Regions from separate parts of the Pseudomonas paeninsulae genome, predicted to be linked through region 4. Evidence: riboswitches for the same ligand, from Rfam matches in the RefSeq annotation. Region 4 holds a riboswitch; each other region holds the start of a gene.
The links. Region 4 has a riboswitch for cobalamin ahead of VCJ09_RS02850 (TonB-dependent receptor). Riboswitches for the same ligand answer to the same signal wherever they lie in the genome.
Positions count from the first base shown of each region.

Region 1: it holds a riboswitch for cobalamin, as region 4 does, so the genes downstream of both, cobG (precorrin-3B synthase) here and VCJ09_RS02850 (TonB-dependent receptor) in region 4, are expected to answer to the same signal.
Region 2: it holds a riboswitch for cobalamin, as region 4 does, so the genes downstream of both, btuB (TonB-dependent vitamin B12 receptor) here and VCJ09_RS02850 (TonB-dependent receptor) in region 4, are expected to answer to the same signal.
Region 3: it holds a riboswitch for cobalamin, as region 4 does, so the genes downstream of both, VCJ09_RS24560 (CbtB domain-containing protein) here and VCJ09_RS02850 (TonB-dependent receptor) in region 4, are expected to answer to the same signal.

Region 1 is NZ_CP141799.1:5,300,517-5,306,390, forward strand. It holds gene VCJ09_RS24460 (cobalt-precorrin-6A reductase) at 1-159, opposite strand, end outside; gene cbiE (precorrin-6y C5,15-methyltransferase (decarboxylating) subunit CbiE) at 156-1,358, opposite strand; cobalamin riboswitch at 1,550-1,749, shown strand; gene cobG (precorrin-3B synthase) at 1,993-3,348, shown strand; gene VCJ09_RS24475 (precorrin-8X methylmutase) at 3,341-3,967, shown strand; gene VCJ09_RS24480 (precorrin-2 C(20)-methyltransferase) at 3,991-4,743, shown strand; gene cobJ (precorrin-3B C(17)-methyltransferase) at 5,014-5,874, shown strand, end outside.
Region 2 is NZ_CP141799.1:220,630-226,503, forward strand. It holds gene VCJ09_RS00970 (cobaltochelatase subunit CobN) at 1-1,480, shown strand, start outside; gene VCJ09_RS00975 (MotA/TolQ/ExbB proton channel family protein) at 1,483-1,959, shown strand; gene VCJ09_RS00980 (DUF2149 domain-containing protein) at 1,937-2,236, shown strand; cobalamin riboswitch at 2,316-2,548, shown strand; gene btuB (TonB-dependent vitamin B12 receptor) at 2,668-4,518, shown strand; gene VCJ09_RS00990 (hypothetical protein) at 4,557-4,715, shown strand; gene cobO (cob(I)yrinic acid a,c-diamide adenosyltransferase) at 4,712-5,323, shown strand; gene VCJ09_RS01000 (cobyrinate a,c-diamide synthase) at 5,418-5,874, shown strand, end outside.
Region 3 is NZ_CP141799.1:5,319,815-5,325,688, reverse strand. It holds gene VCJ09_RS24580 (hypothetical protein) at 1-284, shown strand, start outside; gene cobM (precorrin-4 C(11)-methyltransferase) at 265-1,020, opposite strand; gene VCJ09_RS24570 (cobalamin biosynthesis protein) at 1,017-1,475, opposite strand; gene VCJ09_RS24565 (CbtA family protein) at 1,485-2,210, opposite strand; gene VCJ09_RS24560 (CbtB domain-containing protein) at 2,221-2,406, opposite strand; cobalamin riboswitch at 2,510-2,870, opposite strand; cobalamin riboswitch at 2,930-3,163, shown strand; gene cobW (cobalamin biosynthesis protein CobW) at 3,265-4,317, shown strand; gene cobN (cobaltochelatase subunit CobN) at 4,400-5,874, shown strand, end outside.
Region 4 is NZ_CP141799.1:625,933-631,806, reverse strand. It holds gene dxs (1-deoxy-D-xylulose-5-phosphate synthase) at 1-1,660, shown strand, start outside; cobalamin riboswitch at 1,728-1,946, shown strand; gene VCJ09_RS02850 (TonB-dependent receptor) at 2,048-3,946, shown strand; gene VCJ09_RS02845 (cobalamin-binding protein) at 4,089-4,886, opposite strand; gene VCJ09_RS02840 (MFS transporter) at 4,886-5,302, opposite strand; gene ribA (GTP cyclohydrolase II) at 5,299-5,874, opposite strand, start outside.

The sequences.
Region 1 (5,874 bases), 670 kb from region 4:
GCCTTCGGCGCCGCCAAAACCACCCACGCGCACCTGGCAGGGCAGATCAGCGGGAACCCGGCCGAGGCCGGCCAGGCTGTAGATGCTCTCGGGGCCCAGGCGCCGAGCCAGCAACAACGCCTCAGTGGTGCCGCCGAGCAGGAGGATGCGCGCGCTCACGGCTTACGCACCTGCAGCAGGGTGATCGACAAGGCGCTGCGCCAGGTGTCGAAAGCGCCCAGCGGTTGCGCCTGGGCCACGGCGATGCGGGTCAACTCACCGCCGACCCGTTCGCGCCAGGCGACCAGCGCCGCTTCGCTTTGCAGGGTGACGGCGTTGGCCAGCAGCCGGCCGCCCGGCTTGAGGCTGGCCCAGCACTGCTCCAGCACACCGGGCACGGTCACCCCGCCGCCGATAAAGATTGCATCCGGCGCGGCCAGGCCGGCCAGTGCGGCGGGCGCGTGACCGGCGACCAGCTGCAGGCCCGGCACCCCGAGGGCGTCGCGGTTGTGCTGGATATGCCCCTGGCGGCCTGCGTCGGCCTCGATGGCGATGGCCCGGCAAGCGGGATGGGCGCGCATCCACTCGATACCGATGGAACCGCAGCCTGCGCCGACATCCCAGAGCAGCTCGCCCGGCTGCGGGGCCAAGCGCGCCAGGGTGATGGCGCGCACATCGCGCTTGGTCAGTTGGCCGTCGTGCTGATACAGCTCATCACGCAGGCCCGGTGTCAGCGGCAGCAGGCGCGCATCGGCGGCGGCGATACATTCGACCGCCAGCAGATTGAGATCGGCGGCGCGCGGCAGCTGCCAGTCGCTGGCCAGAGCATCGACGCGCCGCTCATTGGTGCCGCCCAGATGCTCCAGCACGGTCAGGCGGCTGGGGCCGAAGCCACGCTGGCGCAGCAGCTCGGCCACCGCCGCCGGGCTGTCGCCATCATTGCTCAGCAACAACAGGCGCGCGCCGGGGAAAATCCGCGCCTGCAACGCCGCCAACGGGCGCGCCACCAGCGACAGCACCGTCACCTCCTGCAACGGCCAACCGAGCCGGGCAGCGGCCAGGGATACCGAGGACGGCGCCGAGAACACCCGCAGCTCTTCGGCCGGCAGCTGCCGCGCCAGGCTGGCGCCGACGCCATAGAACAGCGGATCGCCGCTGGCCAGCACGCAAACAGGCGTACCACGCCGGGCCAGCAGCGGCTCCAGGCTGAAGGGGCTGGGCCACAACTCATGCGCGGCCGACAGATCCGCCGGCAGCAGGGCCAGCTGCCGCGCGCCAGCGACGATACAACGCGCATCGCCCAGCGCCTCGCGGGCCGCCTCGCCCAGGCCGGCATAGCCGTCTTCACCGATCCCCACCAGGGTTAACCAGGCCGTCATACCTACTCCTCTACGCCCGCCCGACGAGCAAGGGTGTCTGCGCGTCAAACAAAGCGGGCATAATACAGCCTTCGTCGGTGCCCAAGAGCCTGAACAGGGTCTGCTGCGCGTCGGCCATGCTGCGTTGGAAATGGCTTCGAACTGCTCATTTACTACTCGTAAACTCCGCATTCTCAGCCATTTCCGCCTTGCCTGGCTCTAGCTCGCACGCCCCTGGACAGGCTCTAAAATGGGCCTAAGAGGGAATCCGGAGCGATCTGCTGATCGTGACCGAGCTGCCCCCGCAACTGTAAACAGCGAGTCTGCCGCAACAGCGCCACTGGGTAACCGGGAAGGCCGCGCCAGATGATGACCTGTCAGCCAGGAGACCTGCCTACGACGCTAGTCGCGAGTGCCAACATCGGGCGGGGTGTACCGATGCCATTGAGTTCCCCTCCCACTTGGGCGGACTCTGCTGGTTCGGTCGCCGCGTCGTAGAAGCTGTTTACGATCTCGCGAGCTAGAGCCCTGCAAGGCAAAAACAGGCGAGGAAGCGGAGTGTACGAGCTGTACATGAGCATTCCGAGCCTGTTTTTAACGCAGCAGGGCCGACGCGCAGCAGATCGTAGGCAGGTTCGTTGTTGCTGGTGAACCTTTGCGCGACTTTTCCACCACCGTCGATCCGTCCGTACCACGCCCCGAAAAACCGGGATCGGCGTGCCCCGGCCTGTTGCGTATCGTCCATGCCCTGGACGGCGGCATCTGCCGGGTCAAGCTGGCCGGCGGCGTATTGAGTAGCGCCCAGGCCCGTGCCATTGCCGAGGCGGCCAGCCACTGCGCCAGCGGCGTATTGGAACTGACCAACCGCAGCAACCTGCAGATTCGCGGCGTGCGCCGCGAAGCCGAGAAGCCGCTGATCGAGCGCCTGCTGGCCGCCGGCCTCGGCCCACGGCATGTCGCCAGCGACGATGTGCGCAACCTGCTGCTCAGCCCCGCCGCCGGCCTCGACCCAGAGGCCCTGCTCGATACCCGGCCGCTGGCCGCACAACTGCTCGCGCTGCTGCAGGACAGCCCGGTGCTGCACGCGCTATCGGCCAAGTTCGCCCTCCAGTTGGACGGCGGCGAAGCCCTGACGATGCTCGAACACCCCCACGATATCTGGCTCAGCGCCCTGCCCGGACAGCCGGTCCGGCTGGCTTTCGGTCTGGCCGGTTGCCCCGGTGAGGCGCCACTAGGCGTGGTCAACGTCGAACAGGCGCCCGTGCTGATCGAACAACTACTAAAGCTGTTTCTCGAACTAGCCGGCACAGACCACAGCCGCATGCGCCAGCTGCTGAGCGTGATTCCAGCCAGCCAACTCCTGCAACAACTGCAAGCGCGCCTGCCCTTCACCCTGCAAGCCGCACCCGTAGCGTGGCAGCGTCCGCCGGTCAGCCCGCACGCGCCCATCGGCACGTATCCACAGCGGCAAGCGGGCCGGTGCATGGTCGCCACCGCCGCGCGACTGGGCCGGATCGACGCTGCGCAACTGCGCGCCCTGGCCGATTTGGCCGAACAGCAGGGCGACGCCAGCCTGCGCCTGACGCCCTGGCAGGGCCTGCTGCTGCCGAATATCCCCGCGACGGCGGCAGACGCCGTGCTGCAGGCGCTGGGCGATCTCGGCCTGCTGAGCGATGCGCATGAGCCCTTAACCAGCCTGATCGCCTGCACCGGCTCCGCCGCCTGCGGCAAAGGCCTGAGCGACAGCAAGGCCGATGCCCTGCGCCTGGCCGAGCGCCTGCGCGCCAGCAGCGCACGGCCGCAGGTGCATCTGAGCGCCTGCCCGCGCTCCTGCGCCGCCGCGCACACCGCACCTTTTACCTTGTTGGCCAGCAGCGCCAGCCACTACCAGCTCTATCAACGCACGCCTGAGGTGGCCGGTTTCGGTCAACTGCTAGCCGCTGCCATGACTATCGACGAGGCCGGCGACTGGTTCGCCGCCCACTGCGCAACAGGAAACCGCAATGCTTGAGTACATCCGCGATGGCCAGGAAATCTACCGCCAATCGTTCGCCACCATCCGCGCCGAGGCCGACCTCAGCGCTATCCCTGCCGATCTGGAAAAACTAGCGGTACGGCTGATTCACGCCTGCGGCATGGTCGATGTGGTGCAGGACCTGCGCTTTTCCGCCGGTGCCGGAGCGGCCGGCCGCGCCGCCCTGGCCAAGGGCGCGGCGATCCTCTGCGATGCGCGGATGGTCGCCGAAGGCATCACCCGCCCGCGCCTGGCCGCCAACAACCCGGTGATTTGCACCCTGCACAACGAGGGCGTGATTGATCTGGCCCACGAGCTGGGCAACACCCGCTCGGCGGCGGCCCTGGAGCACTGGCGCGCGCACCTGGAAGGCAGCGTGGTGGTGATCGGCAACGCCCCCACCGCGCTGTTTTATCTGCTGGAAATGCTCGACGCCGGCGCGCCCAAGCCGGCGCTGATCATCGGCATGCCGGTGGGCTTTATCGGCGCGGCGGAGTCCAAGGACGCCCTCGCAGCCGACAGCCGCGGCGTGCCCTACGTAATCGTGCGTGGTCGCCGCGGCGGCAGCGCGATGGCGGTGGCGGCGGTCAACGCCCTGGCCACGGAGGTGGAGTGATGAGTGCTATAGAGCAACCCGGCATGGCCCGCCCCGGCAAAGGACGCCTGATCGGTCTCGGTGTCGGCCCCGGCGACCCGGAGCTGATCACCCTCAAGGCCCTGCGCCTGCTGCAAGGCGCGGCGGTGGTCGGCTACTTCGTGGCCAAGGCCAAAGCCAACAAGGGCCAGGGCGGCAACGCCTTCGGCATCATCGAAGAGCACCTGACCGATGCGCAGCAGCGCCTGCCATTGGTGTACCCGGTGACCACCGAGAAGCTCGCCGCGCCGCTGAGCTATGAGGATGTGATCAGCGACTTCTACGACACCTGCGCGGTGCAGATCGCCGCCCAGCTGGACGCCGGCCACGACGTGGCGGTGATCTGCGAAGGCGACCCGTTCTTCTACGGCTCCTACATGTACCTGCACGACCGTCTGGCCGGCCAATACCAGGTGGAGGTGGTGCCCGGCGTGTGCTCCATGCTCGGCTGCGCCTCGGTGCTCGGCACCCCGCTGGTGTACCGCAACCAATCGCTGAGCGTGCTCTCCGGGGTACTCCCGGAAGAGGAACTCAAGCGCCGCCTGCAGGACGCCGAAGCCGCAGTGGTGATGAAGCTGGGGCGCAATTTCGAGAAAGTCCGACGGGTGCTGCAGGAGCTGGGCATCGCCGGCCGCGCCCATTACATCGAACGCGCCACCATGGGCAACCAGCGCATCGTGGCGCTGGACGAGGTCGAACCGATGTCGTCACCGTACTTCTCGATGATCGTGATTCCCGGCGAGAAGTGGCGCGGTTGAACACTGTGGGAGGGGCTTTAGCCGCGACATGTCTTATGTAGCTTGCGGCTAAAGCCCCTTTCATCAAACAAAAAATAACTCATTGTTTTATATATAAATTAAATATACACAAAGCCCTGTAGGAGCGGGCCATGCCCGCGAAACCCATCGCGGGCATGGCCCGCTCCTACAGGTACCCACAAGCCGACAGACACCATGGCCTCCAGTTTGCTGCGCGACAGCGCGGCGTCTGGACGACGGGGATCTCCTACGCCAACCACGGAACACCTTATGACCACCGCTCCCGCCATCATCATCCTCGGCCCCTCCGCCCTGGCCTGCGCGCGGCGCATCCAGGCACTTTATCCACAGGCCGAGATCCACGGCCTGCGCGGCCGGGTGGAGGGCGTCGAACGGGTCTATGAGGATTTCGGCGACAACCTGCGTGCGCTCTACCGCCGTAATGTGCCGATCATCGTCCTGTGCGCCGCCGGCATCGTGATTCGTAGCCTGGCCGGCGTGCTGGCCGAGAAAGGCAGCGAACCGCCAGTGCTGGCCGTGGCCGAAGACGGCAGCGCCGTGGTGCCGTTGCTCGGTGGTCTCGGCGGGGTCAACCGCCTGGCGCGGGAGATTGCCGCTCAGCTGCAAGTCAGCGCGGCCATCACCACCAGCGGCGAGCTGCGTTTCGGCACCTGCCTGCTCGACCCGCCGCCCGGCTATGTGCTGGCCGATTTGCAGCAGGGCAAAGGCTTTGTCAGCGACCTGCTCGGCGGTCAGGCGGTGCGCATCGAAGGCGACGCGCCCTGGCTGACCCAGGCCAAGCTGCCGGTGGCTGAGCACGCCGCACGGGTGATCCATATCAGCCCGCACAGCCGCGCGGCTAACGCCGATGAATTGTTGATCCACCCGCAGCAGGTCGCCGTGTGGATCGAACAGGCCAGCGCCGATTTACTCAGCGAACTGCAACAGGCGCTGCACGCCAGCGGTCTGGCCTCACAGAGCCTGGCCTGCCTGCTGGCCGCGCCGGCGCTGATGGCCAACGCCGGGCTGCACGCCGCCGCCGCGCAGCTGCACCTACCACTGCGTTTTATCGACGACGCCGAGCAACTGCCGCCGCTGCACAGCCAGCACGCCAGCCTGCGCCTGCTACTG
Region 2 (5,874 bases), 410 kb from region 4:
GGCCTCGGACACGGTGCGCGACGAGGGCGCGATGATCGCCTTCGGCCTCGAGCTGCTCGGCGTCGAGCCACAATGGAACGGCCGGGGCATCGTCCAGGGCTTGCAGCGCCGGGCGCTGGCGGCGGACGAGCAGCGCCGCGACCTGCTGTTCACCACCTCCGGGCTGTTCCGCGACCTCTACGCCGACCAGCTGGCACTGCTGGAACGCGCCGTGCTGCTGGCCCTGGATGGCGCCGGTGCGAGCATCCGCCGCGACTACCCGGCGCTGCGCCCGGCGCTGGCCGCGGCCCTGGCACCGCTCGGCGACCAGGCCAGCGGCGGCGCGGAGAGTCTGGCGGACAACCGCGTCGCCGCGCACTGGGTGGAAGACGCGGCGCGCCGCCTGGATGCCGGGCTCGGCGCCGAGCAGGCTGGCGAGCTGGCGGCGCTGCGCCTGTTCGGCGTGGCGCCGGGAGCCTATGGCGCCGGCATTAACAGTCTGGTGGAACGCTCCGGCAGTTGGCAGCAGCGCGGCGATCTGGCCCAGGCCTATGTCGGTCGCATGGGTCATGCCTACGGCCTGCGTCACCAGGGCGAGCCGGTGCAGGAGGTGTTCCGTGACAACCTCAAGCAGGTTCGCCGCACCTACCTCGGGCGTTCCAGCAACCTCTACGGCCTGTTGGACAACAACGACGCCTTCGATTACCTGGGCGGCCTGAGCCTGGCGGTGGAACAGATCGCCGGCGTCGCCCCGGAAAACTACGTGAGCTGGCACAACGACCCTACCCGCGTGCGCCTGGAACCCTTGCAGCAGGCGCTGCTCGGCGAACTGCGCGGGCGCTTCCTCAACCCGGCCTGGATCGAGGCGCTGATGCAGCACGACTACGCCGGTGCACGCACCATGGGCAGCGAGTTCCTCGAATACCTCTGGGGCTGGCAGGTGACCAACCCCGAGATCATCAAGGACAGCGCCTGGGAGGAGGTGAAGGCGGTGTATATCGATGACCGATACGAGATCGGTCTCGACCGCTTCCTCGAACAGGGCCATAACGTCCACGTGAAGAGCAACATGTTGGCGATCATGCTGGTGGCGATTCACAAGGAGTTCTGGCAGGCCGATCAGGCCACCGTGCAGCAGCTCGGCGAGCAGTTCGCCCGTCTGGTGGTCGAGCACGGCCTGCCCGGCAGCGGCCATACCCGGCCGGATCATCCGATGTTGCAATGGCTGCTGCCGCAACTGCCGGCCGAATTGCGCGCGGCCCTGCAGCAACGCCTGCAGGCGGCGCAGATCGAGGCCCGGCCGCAGCAGGCACCCAGCACGGTCAGCGAAATCCAGGCGGCGCAGCCGCCGCAAGCGCAACAGCCAGCCGCCGCAGAGGCGGCAGAAGGTGCCGGGCAGGCGCCGGATCGGCAACTCTGGCTTGGCGTCCTGCTGTTGGCCGGCCTGTTGGGCCTGGGCATCTGGCGTGGCCGCGGCCATCATTCCCGTGGAGGGCTCTAGGCATGTTCGACAGTCAACTATTCACCTGGCTGCATCTATTGGTCGGCTGGTTGCTGCAACCGGTGACCCTCGGTCTGTTCGGCCTGCTGACGCTGGCGGTATGGGATTGCGGGGTGGCGGTCGGCGAACGCTGCGGCGGCCTGGCGCGCTGGCAACGCTTGCCACTGGCGGAAATTGAGCGGCGCGCGCGCAAGCGCCTGGAGCGCGCCGACCTGATCGCCCGCATCGGTCCGATGCTCGGCCTGATGGGCACGCTGATCCCGCTCGGCCCTGGGTTGGCAGCCCTCGGCGAGGGCAATGTGCAGATTCTCAGCGTGGCCATGCGGGTGGCCTTCGACACCACGGTGTTCGGCCTGCTTGCCGGGGTGATCGGCTTCGGCCTAGGCCGCCTGCGCCGACGCTGGTACGACGAGCTGCTGGATCGACGTGAGGCCATGGCGGCCGAGGAGCAGGCCGATGAGCCGGCGCTGGCGCTCTAACCGTTTCGCCGAGGGCGACGACGATCCGCTCGGACCGCTGGCCAACCTGGTCGACGTGGTGCTGGTGTTCGCCTGCGGTCTGATCGCCGCCCTGGTGGCGCAGACCGACCTGCTGCAGCGGCTCGAGGCACAGCGCCAGCCGCTGCCGGTGGAGCGCGGGCGAGAACTGCCGAGCCTGCCGGACAGCCTCAAGGGCCAGGACGGCGCCGGACTGGAGAGTGTCGGCCAGGTCTACCGTGATCCGCAGACCGGCAAGCTGATCCTGATCGGCCAGTGAGCGACCGATTGCCGCAGTGGTCGTGGCCTGAACGCCCGGGGTCGCTCGGCGCATTGACGGCCCGCCCGAAATATCTACACTCGCGCCTCTTGCTTCAGGTGACCCGCGGCCATGGCCGCGAGTAAACAGGGAAGTCGGTGCGTTGCGCGTGTTTACGCCAACCATTCCGACGCTGCCCCCGCAACGGTAGACGAGTCAAACCAGCGCTTTTTCAACCACTGTGCTTCGGCATGGGAAGGTGCGTCTGGTGGGATTGCGCATTTTCGCGCGCCGCTCGTAAGCCCGGAGACCGGCCTGTCGCAGTCCATGGCATCGCGGAGGGCGTTGTCTGGCGTGTGGGCTGCGCCGTTGTGCAGTGCATTCGCCGCTGGTTCTCCGCGTGTCTTACTCAGCCAAGATCGCCCGGGTGGGGCGGCGGAGCCTAGAACGCGATGAGCAATTCCCTTCCAATCAAGCCCTCAACCCTGCTGCTGTGCGCCGTTTCCTGCGTGCCCCTGGCCCAGGCGGGCGAACACACTCGTCTCGACGACCTTCTGGTGACCGCTACCCGTACTGCACAGACTGCCGAGCAGAGCCTGGCCGCGGTGACGGTGTTCGACCGTGCGCAGATCGAGCAGAGCCAGGCGACTTCCGTGCCCGAGCTGCTGAAGAAGGTGCCGGGCGTGTCCTTCGCCAACAACGGCGGCCCGGGTAAGACCACCGCGTTGTTCATGCGCGGCAGCGAATCCGACCATGTGCTGGTGCTGATCGACGGCATCAAGGTCGGTTCGGTGACGTCCGGTGGCGCGGCCCTGCAGGATTTGCCGCTGGAGCTGATCGAGCGGATCGAGGTGGTGCGCGGGCCGCGTTCCAGCCTGTACGGCTCGGAAGCCATCGGCGGGGTGATTCAGATCTTCACCCGCAAGGGCGCCGGCGCAGGCGCCAAGCCATTTTTCTCCGCCGGTTACGGTACCCATGACAGCTACAACGGCAGTGCCGGGGTCAGCGGCGGCACCGATAACGCTTGGTACAGCCTGGCCCTCAGTGGCGCCGACACCGACGGCATCAACGTCAAGTCGGCGGCCACCAGCGGCTACGAAGACGATGCCGACGGCTATCGCAACCTGTCCGCCGCGCTGAGCGCCGGTTATCGCTTCGCCAACGGCCTGGAGCTGGACGCCAACCTGCTGCGGGCCAAATCGCACAACGATTACGACCAGGTCAACCGCAAGCGCACTGCCGGTTTCCGCGCCCATGCCGATGGCGAATCAAATGTGCTGGGCACCCGCGCGCGTTTCGCCCCGCTCGAGCCCTGGCAGGTGACCCTGCAGGCCGGACGCAGCGAGGACAAGTCCGATGCGTTCCAGGATGGCGACTTCTATTCGCGCTTCGACAGCCGTCGCGACAGCCTCAGCTGGCAGAACGACCTGAGCCTGGCGCCCGGCCATACCCTGACCCTGGGCGCCGATTACCAGCACGACGAGGTCAACGGCAGCACCGATTACGCCGAAGACTCGCGGGATAACACCGGCGCCTTCGTGCAGTACCTCGGCGAAGTCGGTCGGCATGACTGGCAGCTGTCCCTGCGCCGCGACGACAATCAGCAGTTCGGCCGGCACGACACCGGCAACCTCGGCTACGGCTATGCCCTGAGCGACTGGCTGCGCGCGACTCTCAGCTACGGCACGGCGTTCAAGGCGCCGACCTTCAACGAGTTGTACTACCCCGGCTATGGCAATCCGGATCTGCAGGCGGAAACTTCCCAGAGCCTGGAGGCCGGTTTGCTCGGCCAGCATGCCTGGGGCCACTGGTCGGTCAACGCCTTCCGCACCCGCATCGACGACCTGATCGCCTACGACGCCAGCATCATGGCGCCGGCCAACGTCGATGCCGCACGCATTCGCGGCGTCGAACTGGTGCTCGGCAGCCAACTGCTCGGCTGGGACTGGAATGCCAACTACACGCTGCTGGAGCCGGAGAACCGTTCCTCCGGGGCCAACGACGGCAACGAGCTGGCGCGCCGGGCCAAGCGGCTGTTCAACCTGGATCTGGATCGCCGCCTCGGCGCCTTCAGCATCGGCGCCAGCCTGCATGCCGAGGGCCAGCGCTTTGACGATCTGGCCAACACCAAGGAGCTCTCCGGTTTCGCCACCCTCGACCTGCGCGGCGAATACCGCCTCAGCCCAGAATGGCGCCTGCAGACCCGCGTGGCCAACCTGCTGGATGCCGATTACGAGACCGCCCAGGGCTATAACCAGCCCGGCCAGGCGGTCTACCTGAGCGTGCGCTACCAGGCGCTTTGAGCCTGCCGGCAGCGCCACCTACTTCTGGAGATCAATGGATGAAGCTGCCACCGCGATGCCAACGGCTGATCGGCAGCGCCGTCCATTCCCCGCGTTACCTGGGCCGCCTGGCGCTGTATGTCGGCCTGGCGGCCATTGTCTATATCGGCGCCCGCTCCCGGCTGGGCGCGCAACCGCAACTGGAGGTGAAGAGATGAGCGAATCGAGCGAACGCGACGCGCGGCACAAGGCGCGCATGGAGCGCAAGAAGGCGCTGATCGACGAGAAGATTTCTCAGGCTCAGGATGAGTACGGCCTGCTGCTGGTGCACAGCGGCAATGGCAAGGGCAAGAGCAGCAGTGCCTTCGGCATGGTCGCCCGCGCCTTGGGCCACGGGATGAAGGTGGGGGTGGTGCAATTTATCAAAGGCGCGGCCAGCACCGGCGAGGAGAACTTTTTTCGCCGTTTCCCCGAGGAGGTCAGCTACCACGTGATGGGCGAGGGCTTCACCTGGGAGACCCAGGATCGCCCGCGCGACATCGAAAAAGCCCAGCAGGCCTGGGTGGTGGCGCGCCAGCTGCTGAATGACCCGGCCATCGGCCTGCTGGTGCTGGATGAGCTGAATATCGCCCTGAAACTGGGCTATCTGGAGCTGGACGCGGTGCTCGCCGACATCGAGGCGCGGCCGCTGCTGCAGCATGTGGTGGTGACCGGCCGCGGCGCCTTGCCGGGGCTGATCGAGGCGGCGGATACCGTCACCGAGATGAACCTGGTCAAGCATGCGTTCAAGGAAGGGGTGAAGGCGCAGCAGGGGGTGGAATTCTGATGGAGGCCGCACCGCCGATGTTCCCTGGAAGCGGCTGCAGGTGCGCAGATCCATGCGCGGACAAGTCCGCGCCCACGGGTATGCGGGTGCCGGCATGAGCGCGCCACGCCACTGCCCCGCATTATTGATCGCCGCGCCGGCCTCGGGGCAGGGTAAGACCACGGTCACCGCCGCCCTGGCGCGGTTGCATACGCGCGAGGGCAAGCGGGTGCGGGTGTTCAAGTGCGGGCCGGATTTTCTCGACCCGATGATTCTCGCCCGTGCCAGCGGCGCGCCGGTGTATCAGTTGGATCTGTGGATGGTCGGCGAGGCGGAAAGTCGCCGCCTGCTCTGGCAGGCGGCCGGTGAGGCCGATCTGATTCTGATCGAAGGGGTGATGGGCCTGTTCGACGGCAACCCGTCGGCGGCCGATCTGGCGCGCCAGTTTGGCGTGCCGGTGCTGGCGGTGATCGACGCTTCGGCCATGGCCCAGACCTTCGCCGCCCTGGCGCATGGTTTGGCCAGTTTTCAGCCCGACCTGCCGTTCTCCGGGGTGCTTGGCAATCGGGTCG
Region 3 (5,874 bases), 650 kb from region 4:
GCCAGGCAGTGCTGCAGGGTGATGAGGCGTTCATCGCCCTGCTGCGCGACCAGGATTTTGTCTGTGGGCCAGGTTACTGGCAGTTCCGGCTGCCGGCTCTGCACGGCTTTGTCCAAGCTCAATTGCCGGCGGCCCAGCAGGCCGATTACCCGCGCTTTCTGCAGCAACTCTATGCCAGCGACCTGAACAGCCGTTTGCGTGAGTTGGGAGCCGAAGTGGCGATTGTGGATAACTACGCCAAGGTCGACTCCAGCCTGTATTGCCTCAGACGTCTTGCCCCCTGAACAGGTGACGATGCTCGGCGTGGTACAGCGCCGAGTCGGCAAAGTCCTGGGCATTGAGCACTCGTCCGACCAGGATCAGCGCGGTGCGGCGAAAGCCCTTGGCGCTGACCAGCGCTTCGATATCGGCGAGGGTGCCGCTGACCCAGTCCTGATCGGGCCAGCTGGCGCGATGGACCACGGCGGTCGGGCAGTCTGCGCCGTAATGCGGCAGCAACTCGGCGACGATTTTCCCCAGATGCACCACGCCCAGGTGAATGGCCATGGTCGCGCCGTGGCGGGCCAGATCATGCAGTTGCTCGCCGGCGGGCATATCCGACTTGCTGGCGTAGCGGGTGAGGATCAGGGTCTGGGAGACGTCGGGCAGGGTCAGTTCGCTTTCCAGTAGGGCCGCACAGGCGGCAGTGGCGGTCACCCCGGGGATGATCTGGAACGGAATAGCCAGCGCACGCAGGTGGCGGATCTGCTCGCCGATGGCGCCGTACAGCGAGGGATCGCCGGAATGCACGCGGGCGACGTCCTGACCTTGCTCGTGGGCCTGGCGAATCAGCCGGATGATTTCATCCAGATGCAGTTCGGCGGTGTTGACCAGCAACTCGGCGCTATGCCCATTGAGTACCGCGGTGGGCACCAGCGAGCCGGCATACAGGATCACCGGGCAGCTGCGCAGCAGGCGCTGGCCCTTGACGGTGATCAGCTCCGGGTCGCCGGGGCCGGCGCCGATAAAGTAGACGGTCATACAGTCTCCACAATGGGGGCGAAGGCGAAGGCGAAGGCGAGGGCGCAGGTGGCACTGGCCGAACGGATCTTGGCGCACAGCAGCTCGGCGCGCGCACCACTCAGGATTTCGGCCTGAGCCAGGGCGCAGGCTTCGGCCACTCCGGCGCTGCCGGTTACCTGCAGGCTCAGCGCGCTGGGTTGGCTCAGGCGGCTCTGGTAAGCGTCCAGTTGGCTGGCCGACAACCACGCCAGCGGCAGATGCAGCTGTTCAGCCAGCTGGCGTAGACCGGGTTCATCGCGCTTGTGCTCGCTGCTGGCCAGGCCACTCAGGTCGCCGGGTTGTAAGCCCTGCAACGCCAGTGCCTGTTCCAGCAGGTGCAGGAGTTGCTCGCGCGAGCAACCGCGCCGACAACCCAGGCCGGCGACGTAGATCAACCGGCGCTTGGCGGTCGTGCCCCCTGCTGGGCTGGCCACGGCAGCGGCTCAGGCGCTCTGCTGGGGGCGCGTGTAGAACCAGGCGGCGGCTAGGCCCAGGGCCGCCCAGAACAGCGCGTTGCTCAGCAGCGAAGCGAGTATGAATTCTTGCTCCAGGGCTGCTGGGGCCAGGCTCGCATGCACCTCAGGTTGCGGCGCGCCGATCAGATGGGGAATAGCCAGTACCAGCAAGCCGGCGATGCGCAGCGCCCAGTGCCGGCTAAATGCCAACAGGCCCAGGCCGACAGCGGTGGCCACAGCCGTGCCGATCCACCAGTACTGGCGCAGCAGCAACTCGGCGGCGGCGCTGCCCGGCAGTTCCGGTGGCAGGCCGGCGGCCGGCGCGAGGGAGAAGGTGGCAAAGCCGCCGAGGCCCCACAGCAGGCCCTGCCAGGTTTGGCCCGGCGCGCGCAGGGTGAACAGACCGGCGAGCACCAGGGCGAAACCGATGGCCACCACCAGGTTGCTCAAACCGGTGGCCAGGGTGCGTTGCCAGCCGTGTTCGGGAGACCAGGCTTCGGCGTTGTGGCTATGGCCGGCGGCAGCCTCGTGGCTATGGGCGGGGGTTGCAGCGGCATGACTATGCTCGTTCAGCACGTCTTGCGCCGGAGCGTTGTTTTCATAGCTTTCCGCCTGGAGAATCAGTGGGGTCACCCAAAAACTCTGCAACAGGGTCAGAAAAATGGCGGCAAGCAGGCCAGCGAAGCCTGCCGTCTGGGCGATACGCTTGAACATGGCAGCGGTCTCAGTGGCAGGGGAAGGCGGCGCTGTGGCGGGTATCGTGGGCAGCGTTGTGCAGCGCCTCGATAGGCGAGAAGCCGGCAACGAAGATCAGCGCGGCGCCGAGCAGGCAGCTACCGACGGCCAGCACAAGGCGTTGCGAAAGAGGGAGGGTGACGGCTACTGAAGAAGCGAGTGCGCTGCTGGACATGGTCTGACCTTCTGCTGTTGGGGAAAGCGATGCAGGAGGAACGCAGCAAGGACCCAGGCCTGAACAGGCTCGGGATTCCGGCGCGTACCCGCCCACCGCGGGTTGCCAAACAAGGTTTCAGGCCGGTCTCCGGGCTTACGCAGACTGTCGACTGGACAGTGGAGGGTCAGCCTTCCCAAGCCGTGCGGCTCAGTGGCTATAACGACCCTGAGAACCTATTCAAAGTCTGCTGCGCGTCGGCCCTGCTGCGTTAAAAACAGGCTCGGAATGCTCATTTACAATTCGTAAACTCCGCTTCCTCGCCTATTTTTGCCTTGCATGGCTCTAGCTCGCGAGACTTTGTACAGATTCTGACATGCGCTTACCGTTGCGGGGGCAGCGCCAGAATTGCCCGTAAGGGCGCACTGGCTTCCCGTTTCACCTCGCGCAGTAATGCGCGAGACACCTGAAACAGCTTTTTAGAACATCACGAAGCGGCCCTGCCCGTCAACTGCGGCGATTGACCTGCCTGCGGGCACTGCGTAGCCTTCACCCCCGTCGAGGTTCTTCGGTTTTGCCACCGAAGCTAAGAGGGAACAGGGTTTATGCCCTGGCTGCCCCCGCAACTGTAAACGACTCGTACCCTTGTGTTGGTCTGTCGCCTGAGCGCGACAGCCCGACAGCCACTGCGTCCGCGCGGGAAGGCGAAGGGAATGGCCGGCGAGTATTCGCCAGCCCGGTCGTGAGCCAGGAGACCTGCCTCGCAACGCTTTTGACAACCGGGCGGGGTGCTCCGGTGGTGCATGGCTGGCGCGTTGTATCGCCACGCCTGTTCCCCCTGCCCGCTGGTCTTTCTTTCGAAGCCACGCAGGGTCGCCCATGAAAACGCTCGCCAAACTTCCCGTCACCATCGTCACCGGCTTTCTCGGCGCCGGTAAGACCACCCTGCTCCGGCATATGCTCAGCCATGCAGAGGGGCGGCGTATCGCGGTGATCGTCAACGAGTTCGGCGAGCTGGGCATCGACGGCGAAATCCTCAAGCAGTGCTCGATCGGTTGCAGCGAAGAAGAAGCCAACGGCCGGGTCTACGAGCTGGCCAATGGCTGCCTGTGCTGCACCGTGCAGGAGGAGTTCTTCCCGGTGATGCGCGAGCTGGTGGCGCGGCGTGGTGACCTCGATCACATCCTCATCGAAACCTCTGGTCTGGCCCTGCCCAAGCCGTTGGTGCAAGCCTTCAACTGGCCGGAAATCCGCAACGCCTGCACCGTCGACGCGGTGATTACCGTGGTCGACAGCCCGGCGGTGGCCGCTGGCACCTTCGCCGCCTTCCCGGAACAGGTCGACCAGCAGCGCCAGCTCGACCCCAACCTCGACCATGAGTCGCCGTTGCACGAACTGTTCGCCGACCAACTGGCCAGCGCCGACCTGGTTATTCTCAACAAGGCCGACCTGCTCGACGCCGCGGCCCTGGCTGCGGTGCGTGCCGAAGTGGCCGAGGAGCTGCCGCCGGCGGTCAAGGTCATCGAAGCCCATGGTGGCGAGCTGCCGCTGGAAGTGCTGCTGGGCCTGAACTGCGAGACCGAGCTGCATATCGACGCACGCAAGACTCACCACGATCTGGAAGGGCATGAAGAGCACGATCACGACGAATTCGATTCGTTCCACGTGGAACTACCGGAGGCCGAGGAAGCGCATCTGCTGCAGACACTGAAAGCTGCGGTCGGCACTCACGGCATCCTGCGCATCAAGGGCTTCGCGGCGATTCCCGGCAAACCCATGCGCCTGCTGCTGCAAGGCGTCGGCCAGCGGTTCGACAAGCATTTCGACCGCGCCTGGCAGGCCGACGAGGCGCGAATCACCCGCTTGATCGTGATCGGCCAGCAGCTTGACCACGCCGTCATCGCAGCCGAGCTGCAAGCGGCGCTGGCCTGAGCAGAGTGTGGGAGGGGCTTTAGCCGCACGGGCCGCGGCTAACGCGGAGTGCCGCCCAGCACCTCCTACAAGAAGAGCGATCATGCATTTATTGCGCACCCAGCCCGGCAGCCAGCTGCCGGCCGACAGCATTGCCGACCTTGGCCAGACCCCGGCCGAGTTGGTGATTCTCTGCACCGGCGATTCGCACCTGTCGTTGCTGGCCGAGGTGGCGCGGCAGCTGCCGGCGGATTACCCGAGCCTGCGCCTGGCCAGTCCGGCGCAGCTGGGCAATCACGCCTCGGTAGATCTCTACGTCGAGCAGGTGTTGCAGCACGCCAAGGTGATCCTGATTTCCGTGCATGGCGGCGTCAGTTACTGGCGCTACGGTATCGAGCGTCTGGTCGAACTGGCCGAGCGCGGCGCCCAGGTGATCATGGTGCCCGGCGACGACAGCCCCGATCCCGAGCTGAGCGGCCTGGGCAACGTGCCGGCGGCCGACAGCGAACGGCTCTGGCAGTACCTGCGTCAGGGCGGCGCGCAGAACGCGCGGCAGCTGTTCAACTGCATCGCCAGCCGCTGGTTGCAGCGCGATTACCCTTGGCAGGCACCGTGCGCCTTGCCGCGTGTCAGCCTGTATCACCCGCAGCACGCCAACGCGACCCTGGCCGATTGGCACGCGCAGTGGCAGGCGGGCGCACCGGTGGCGGCGTTGCTGTTCTACCGCACCCAGGTACAGGCGGCGAATACCGGGTTTATCGAGGTGTTCTGCCAGCGCCTGCAGGCCCAGGGCCTGAATCCGTTACCGGTTGCCGTCGCCAGCCTCAAGGAAGCGGCCTGCCTGGCCCAGGTCGAGGACTGGCTGGATGAGGTCGACGCCAGCGTCATCATCAACACCACCGGCTTCGCCATGAGCAACCCGGAAGCGCCGGAGCTGCGCCCGTTCCGTCGCGATGTGCCGGTTTTGCAGGCGATCTGTGCGCTGGACAATCTCGAGCTCTGGCAAGCCAATGCCCAGGGCCTGGGTTCGCGGGACCTGGCCATGCATATCGTCCTGCCGGAACTCGACGGTCGTCTGATCACCCGGCCGATCAGCTTCAAGGGCCTGGCCTGGCGCAGCGAACGCAGCCAGAGCGATGTGGTGTGCTACCGCGCGCATCTGCCAGGGATGGACTTCGTCAGTGAGCTGGCGCGCAACTGGGTCGAATTGGCGAGAAAGCCCAACGCGCAGAAGCGTATCGCCCTGATCCTGGCCAACTACCCGACCCGCGACGGCCGCATCGGCAATGGCGTCGGCCTGGATACCCCGGCGGCGGCGCTGAATATCCTGCGTGCGCTGGAGCAGCAGGGTTATCCGGTCGCAGCTCTGCCGGACAGCGGCACGGCGCTGATCCACCAGCTGCTCGGCGGGGTGACCAACGATCTCGACAACCTGGATGCACGGCCCTGCGCGCAGAGCCTGGCGCTGGAGGACTATCAGGCGTTCTTCGCCCAGTTGCCCGCCGCCAACCAGCAAGCAGTACTCGAACGCTGGGGCGACCCCGAGCAGGACCCCATGTACCGAGGAGAACGTGGCGG
Region 4 (5,874 bases):
GGATGTCGGCCATCAGGCCTATCCGCACAAGATCCTCACCGGCCGTCGCGAACGCATGGCCAGCCTGCGGCAGAAAGACGGTATCGCCGCCTTCCCGCGCCGCTCCGAGAGCGAGTACGACACCTTCGGCGTCGGCCACTCCAGCACCAGCATCAGCGCCGCCCTGGGCATGGCCATCGCCGCACGCCTGCAAGGCAGCAAGCGCAAGAGCGTGGCGGTGATCGGCGACGGCGCGCTGACCGCCGGCATGGCGTTCGAGGCGCTCAATCACGCGTCCGACATCAGCGCCAACATGCTGGTGATCCTCAATGACAACGACATGTCGATCTCGCAGAATGTCGGCGGCCTGTCCAACTACCTGGCCAAGATCCTCTCCAGCCGCACCTACGCGAGCATGCGCGAGGGCAGCAAGAAGATCCTCTCGCGCCTGCCCGGCGCCTGGGAGATCGCGCGCAAGACCGAGGAACACGCCAAAGGCATGCTGGTCCCCGGCACCCTATTCGAGGAACTGGGCTGGAACTATATCGGCCCGATCGACGGCCACGACCTGCCGACCCTGCTCGCCACCCTGCGCAATATGCGCGACCTGGAAGGCCCGCAGTTCCTCCATGTGGTGACCAAGAAGGGCAAGGGCTTCGCCCCGGCCGAAGCCGATCCGATCGGCTACCACGCGATCACCAAGCTGGACCCGATCAACGCCCCGGCCGCCGCCCCGAAGAAAGTTGGCGGCCCCAAGTATTCCAGCGTGTTCGGCCAGTGGCTGTGCGACATGGCCGCCGAGGACCGACGCCTGGTCGGCATCACCCCGGCGATGAAGGAAGGCTCGGACCTGGTGGCCTTCAGCGAGCGCTACCCCGACCGCTATTTCGACGTCGCGATCGCCGAACAGCACGCCGTGACCCTGGCCGCTGGCATGGCCTGCGACGGCGCCAAACCGGTGGTAGCGATCTACTCGACCTTTTTGCAGCGCGCCTACGACCAGTTGATCCACGACGTCGCCGTGCAGCACCTCGACGTGCTGTTCGCCATCGACCGCGCCGGCCTGGTCGGCGAAGACGGCCCGACCCACGCCGGCAGTTTCGACCTGGCCTACCTGCGCTGCATTCCCGGCATGCTGGTGATGACCCCCAGCGACGAAAACGAACTGCGCCACATGCTCACCACCGGCTACCTGTTCGACGGCCCGGCGGCGGTGCGCTACCCGCGCGGCAGTGGCCCGAACGCCCCGATTGATGCAGCGCTTGAACCCCTGCCGATCGGCAAGGGCGTCATTCGCCGCACGGGCCAGCGCGTGGCCCTGCTGGTGTTCGGTGTGCAACTGGCCGAAGCGCTCAAGGTCGGCGAAACCCTGGACGCCACGGTGATCGACATGCGCTTCGTCAAACCGCTGGACGAAGCGCTGATCCGCGAACTGGCCGCCAGCCACGAGCTGCTGGTGAGCATCGAGGAAAACAGCATCATGGGCGGCGCCGGCAGCGCGGTCAGCGAATTCCTCGCCCGTGAGAACATCCTCAAGTCGATGCTCCACCTGGGCCTGCCGGACTACTACGTCGAACACGCCAAGCCGGCGCAGATGCTCGCCGAGTGCGGCCTCGACCAAGCCGGTATCGAGGAGGCGGTGCGTCAGCGTCTGTCGCTACTGCAGACGATTAAGGCGTAGGAGCGACCTGCTCCCGGGTCTGCGCACAGGACTGCTTGTGCTTTTATCCCGCCGTGCCTTATGGTGCCGGCGTTTACGTGTTCGAGGTCGCGGCCACACCAGCCGCGTGAAAAGGGAAGCAGGTGCGTAGCCGTCAACTCGACAGCCGCAACGCCTGCGCTGCCCCCGCAACGGTAACCGACAGCGCTCACGCGCAGGCTTTCTCGACACACCACTGGGTTCGCCTGGGAAGGAGAGAAAAGCATCAGTCGGCAGCCCGGAGACCTGCCTCGACGCAATCTGACTGGTGTTGCGGAGGGCATCACCGTCAAGCGCTGGCTATTGCCTCCTTGTCCGGTGCTTGTCCCTGCCCTCCTCAAAAGACGTTTACCTTTTGAGGATTGATCGATGAAGCTTTCCCCCCTGGCCTTGGCCATGACCCTGGCACCCGGCACGTTGCTGGCCAGCGAATCGCCCGCGCCCTATCAGGCGCCGCCGCTGGTGATCACCCGTGCCACGCCGCTGCAACAGCCCGCCCCCGCCAGCATCGCGGTCATCACCCGCGAAGCCATCGATAACAGCGCCGCCAACAGCCTGGTCGAGGTCTTGCGCGGCCAGGCGGGCCTGCAGATTCGCGACACCCTCGGCGATGGCAATCGCGTGTCCCTGAGCCTGCGCGGTTTCGGCGAGAATGCGGCGAACAACACCCTGGTGCTGGTCGATGGCCGCCGCCTGAACAACCCCAGCCAGCAGACCGCCGACCTCAACAGCGTGCCCTTGGCCAATATCGAACGCATCGAGATCATCCGCGGCGCCGGCACCGTGCTGTATGGCGACCAGGCCGTCGGCGGCGTGGTCAACATCATCACCCGCCAGCCGAGCACCAACCAGGCGTACATCGAAGCCGGCCGGGGCTCGGACGACTTGGAGGCCTATCGCGGCAACTTCAACCAGCTCCTCGGCGCCGGTTTCTCGCTCTACGGCAGCGGCGAAGCCAAGCATGCCGACGGCTATCGCGACAACAACAACGCCTCCTACAGCAACCTGTTCGGTCGCCTGCGCTACGACCACAGTCGCGGCTGGGCGCTCTACGAATACCAGACGATCGACGACGAGCTGCGCTACCCCGGCAGCCTGAGCGTCGCGCAGAGCCACAACGACCGCCGCGCCGCCGGCACTCCCAACGACTTCAACGACAGCAAGACCCAGGTGCATCGGTTCGCCCTGCGCCAGAACCTCGGCAGCCACTGGGACGCCGACCTGGATGTCAGCCAGCGCGACAGCGACGGCCTCGGTGCGCTCTTCGCCACCCCCTTCACCCAGGGCACCCGCGTCGACACCATCAGCCCGCGCCTGACCGCCCACTGGGACACCGCCCTGGGCCGCAGCGAGTGGCTGCTCGGCCACGATCACACGCAGAGCGATTACGAACTCAGCTCGATCTTCGGCGATACCCGTTCGCGGCAGACCCTGCGCGATTGGTACAGCCAGCTCAGCCAGCCACTGGGGTCGCAGCTAACCCTGACCCTCGGCTACCGCAGCAGCGAGGCGGAGGATCGCAACCTGGAGCGCAACAGCTCGCAGACCGAGCGCGAGGACAGCACCAGCCTGGGCCTGAGTTGGCAGGCCAATACGCAGACCCGCCTTTTCATCAAGCGCGAAGACGTGCTGCGCTTCGCCAACGTCGAGGACAACGCCTTTACCCAGCCCGGCGTCGACTTCCTCAGACCGCAGACCGGCGAGTCCTGGGAAGGCGGAGTGGAGTGGCAGGACGCCATTCAACGCTACCAGCTCAGCCTGTACCGCCTGGACCTTGAAGACGAGATCCTCTTCGACCCGGTCAACTTCGTCACCCTCAACCTGGACAAGACTCGCCGCGACGGCCTGCTGCTGGAAGGCAGTCGACAGTTGAGCGCGGACCTGCAGCTGAACGGCCAGTACAGCTTCACCGACGCCACCTACCGTGCAGGCGCGTTCAAGGATAACGACGTGCCTGGAGTTGCGCGGCACACCGCAAGCCTGGGCCTGAGCTATCAGCTGCTCGCTGGCCTGAGCAGTCAGCTAGAGGCCAACTACATCGGCCCGCGCTACCTCTCCGGCGATGACGGCCACGCCCTACAGCGCGAAGGCGGCTACACCCTATTCAATGCGGGGCTCAGCTACCAGCTTCAGCAATTCACCGGCAAGCTGCGGGTGAACAACCTGACCGGCAAGAAATACGACAGCTTCGCCAACTATTTCGGCAGCAAGTCGGTCTACCCCGCGCCCGAACGTGAGGTGCAGCTCAGCGTCGGCTACCGTTTCTAAGCGCAGCCCCTGTAGCCCGGATAGCATTCGGGGAGCCAAACTCCGACCCGACCTCTCCCCCGGATTTCATCCGAGCTATGGGATAAACCAGAGTCACCAACGACAAGGCCCCGCAAATGCGGGGCCTTGTCGTTTCAGAGCCCTACTTTGCCTCGGCCAGCTGCTCGCAGAGCTTTTCGGTCGCCGCCATCATCTGGAAGCTCGGCCGCTCCAGGCCCTTGTCCGGCACCTGCCAGAGTTGCTTGCGCGCCACCGCGCTCAGCTGTGGCCAGATGCGCCAGCGTTCCAACTGGGCGCCTGAGCCGGCCAGGATGACCTCGGGGTCGCGCTGCAACACCGCTTCCACGCTGACCTGCGGCGCCGGCAAGTCGAGCTCGGCGAACACATTCTCGGCGCCGCACACGCGCAAGGCATCGCTGATGATCTGCTGGCCACCGATGGTGTACAGCGGCACATCCCAGATCTGGTAGAACACCCGCAGCGGCGGCTCACGCCGGTAGCGGGCACTCAGTTCGGCCAGGCGTAGGCTGAAGCGCTGACGCAGCGCTTGCCCTTGCTCGGGACGGCCTAGGCGGGTGCCGATTTCGGCGAACTGCTCGGCCAGATGCGCCAGGTTGCGCGGTTCGGTGATCAGCAGCGGGATGCCGAATCGCTCCAGCTGCTGGCGCTGGGCACTGCTGATGCTGTCCGGCCACAACAGGATCAGATCGGGTTGCAGCTTGAGCAGGCTTTCCATTTCCAGTTGCCCATACCGTCCCACCGAGGGCAGGTGGGCCAGCGCCGCCGGCCGCTCGCCGCCGTCCAGCACGCCGACCAGCAAATCGGTAGCATCCAGCTCCACGACGATTTCACTCAGGGAGGGCGCCAGGCTGACCACCCGCTCGACCGCGCTCACCGGCCAGGCCAGCAACGCGAGCAAACAGGCGCAAAGACGGCGCATCAGCCGAGCTGGCGGGGAATGCGGTAGAGGTAGAACAGGACGACGCTGGACAGCGCCAGGAGGATCAGTGGAATCGCCTCCAGCCCGGCAAACACCGCGATGGCGGCAATCCAAGCCGGTAAGCCGGCACCCAGCAGGGCCAGCCGGCGCCGCGCGGCCAAGGCCAACCAGGCCGCCGGCTCTTCAGGGCTGTCGAGGGCCTTTTCGGTGGCGATCAACGCGTGCTTGTAGGCATGGAACAGCGGCAGGCTGACGAACATCGAAGCCTGGCCGGCGATGAACATCGGCATGCTCAGCACACCGACGTGCTGATCCGCACCGAACAGCAGGTTAAGCACAAACAGCGGCGCCAGAACCACCGCCAGTTGCCACCACCAGGCCAGCGCCAGGCGACGGCGCACGTCGCCGCGGGTCACAGGCTTTCCTCGACCTCGCCCTGATGCAGACTGCCGAGCATGTGCCCGAGCTTGCCGGCCTTGGTCGCCAGGTACTTCTTGTTGTGCGGATTATGCTCGATCTGCAGCGGTACGCGAGTGGCCACGTTGATGCCCATATCGCCCAGCGCCTTGACCTTGCGCGGGTTGTTGGTCATCAACTTGAGGGCTTTGATGTGCAGGTGTTCGAGCATCGGCAGGCAGATCACGTATTCACGCTGATCGGCACCAAAACCGAGGAGTTCGTTGGCCTCAACCGTATCGGCGCCGCCATCCTGCAGCTCATAGGCGCGGATCTTGTTCAGCAGGCCAATGCCTCGGCCCTCCTGACGCAGATAGAGCAGGACGCCACGCCCTTCAGCGGCAATCGCGCGCATCGCGGCTTCGAGCTGGAAGCCGCAGTCGCAGCGCAGGCTGAACAGGGCATCGCCGGTCAGGCACTCGGAATGCAGGCGCCCCAGCACCGGCTCGCCATCGGCCACATCGCCAAAGGTCAGCGCGACATGCTCCTTGCCTGTGGCCGTTTCGAGAAAGCCATGCATGGTAAACACCCC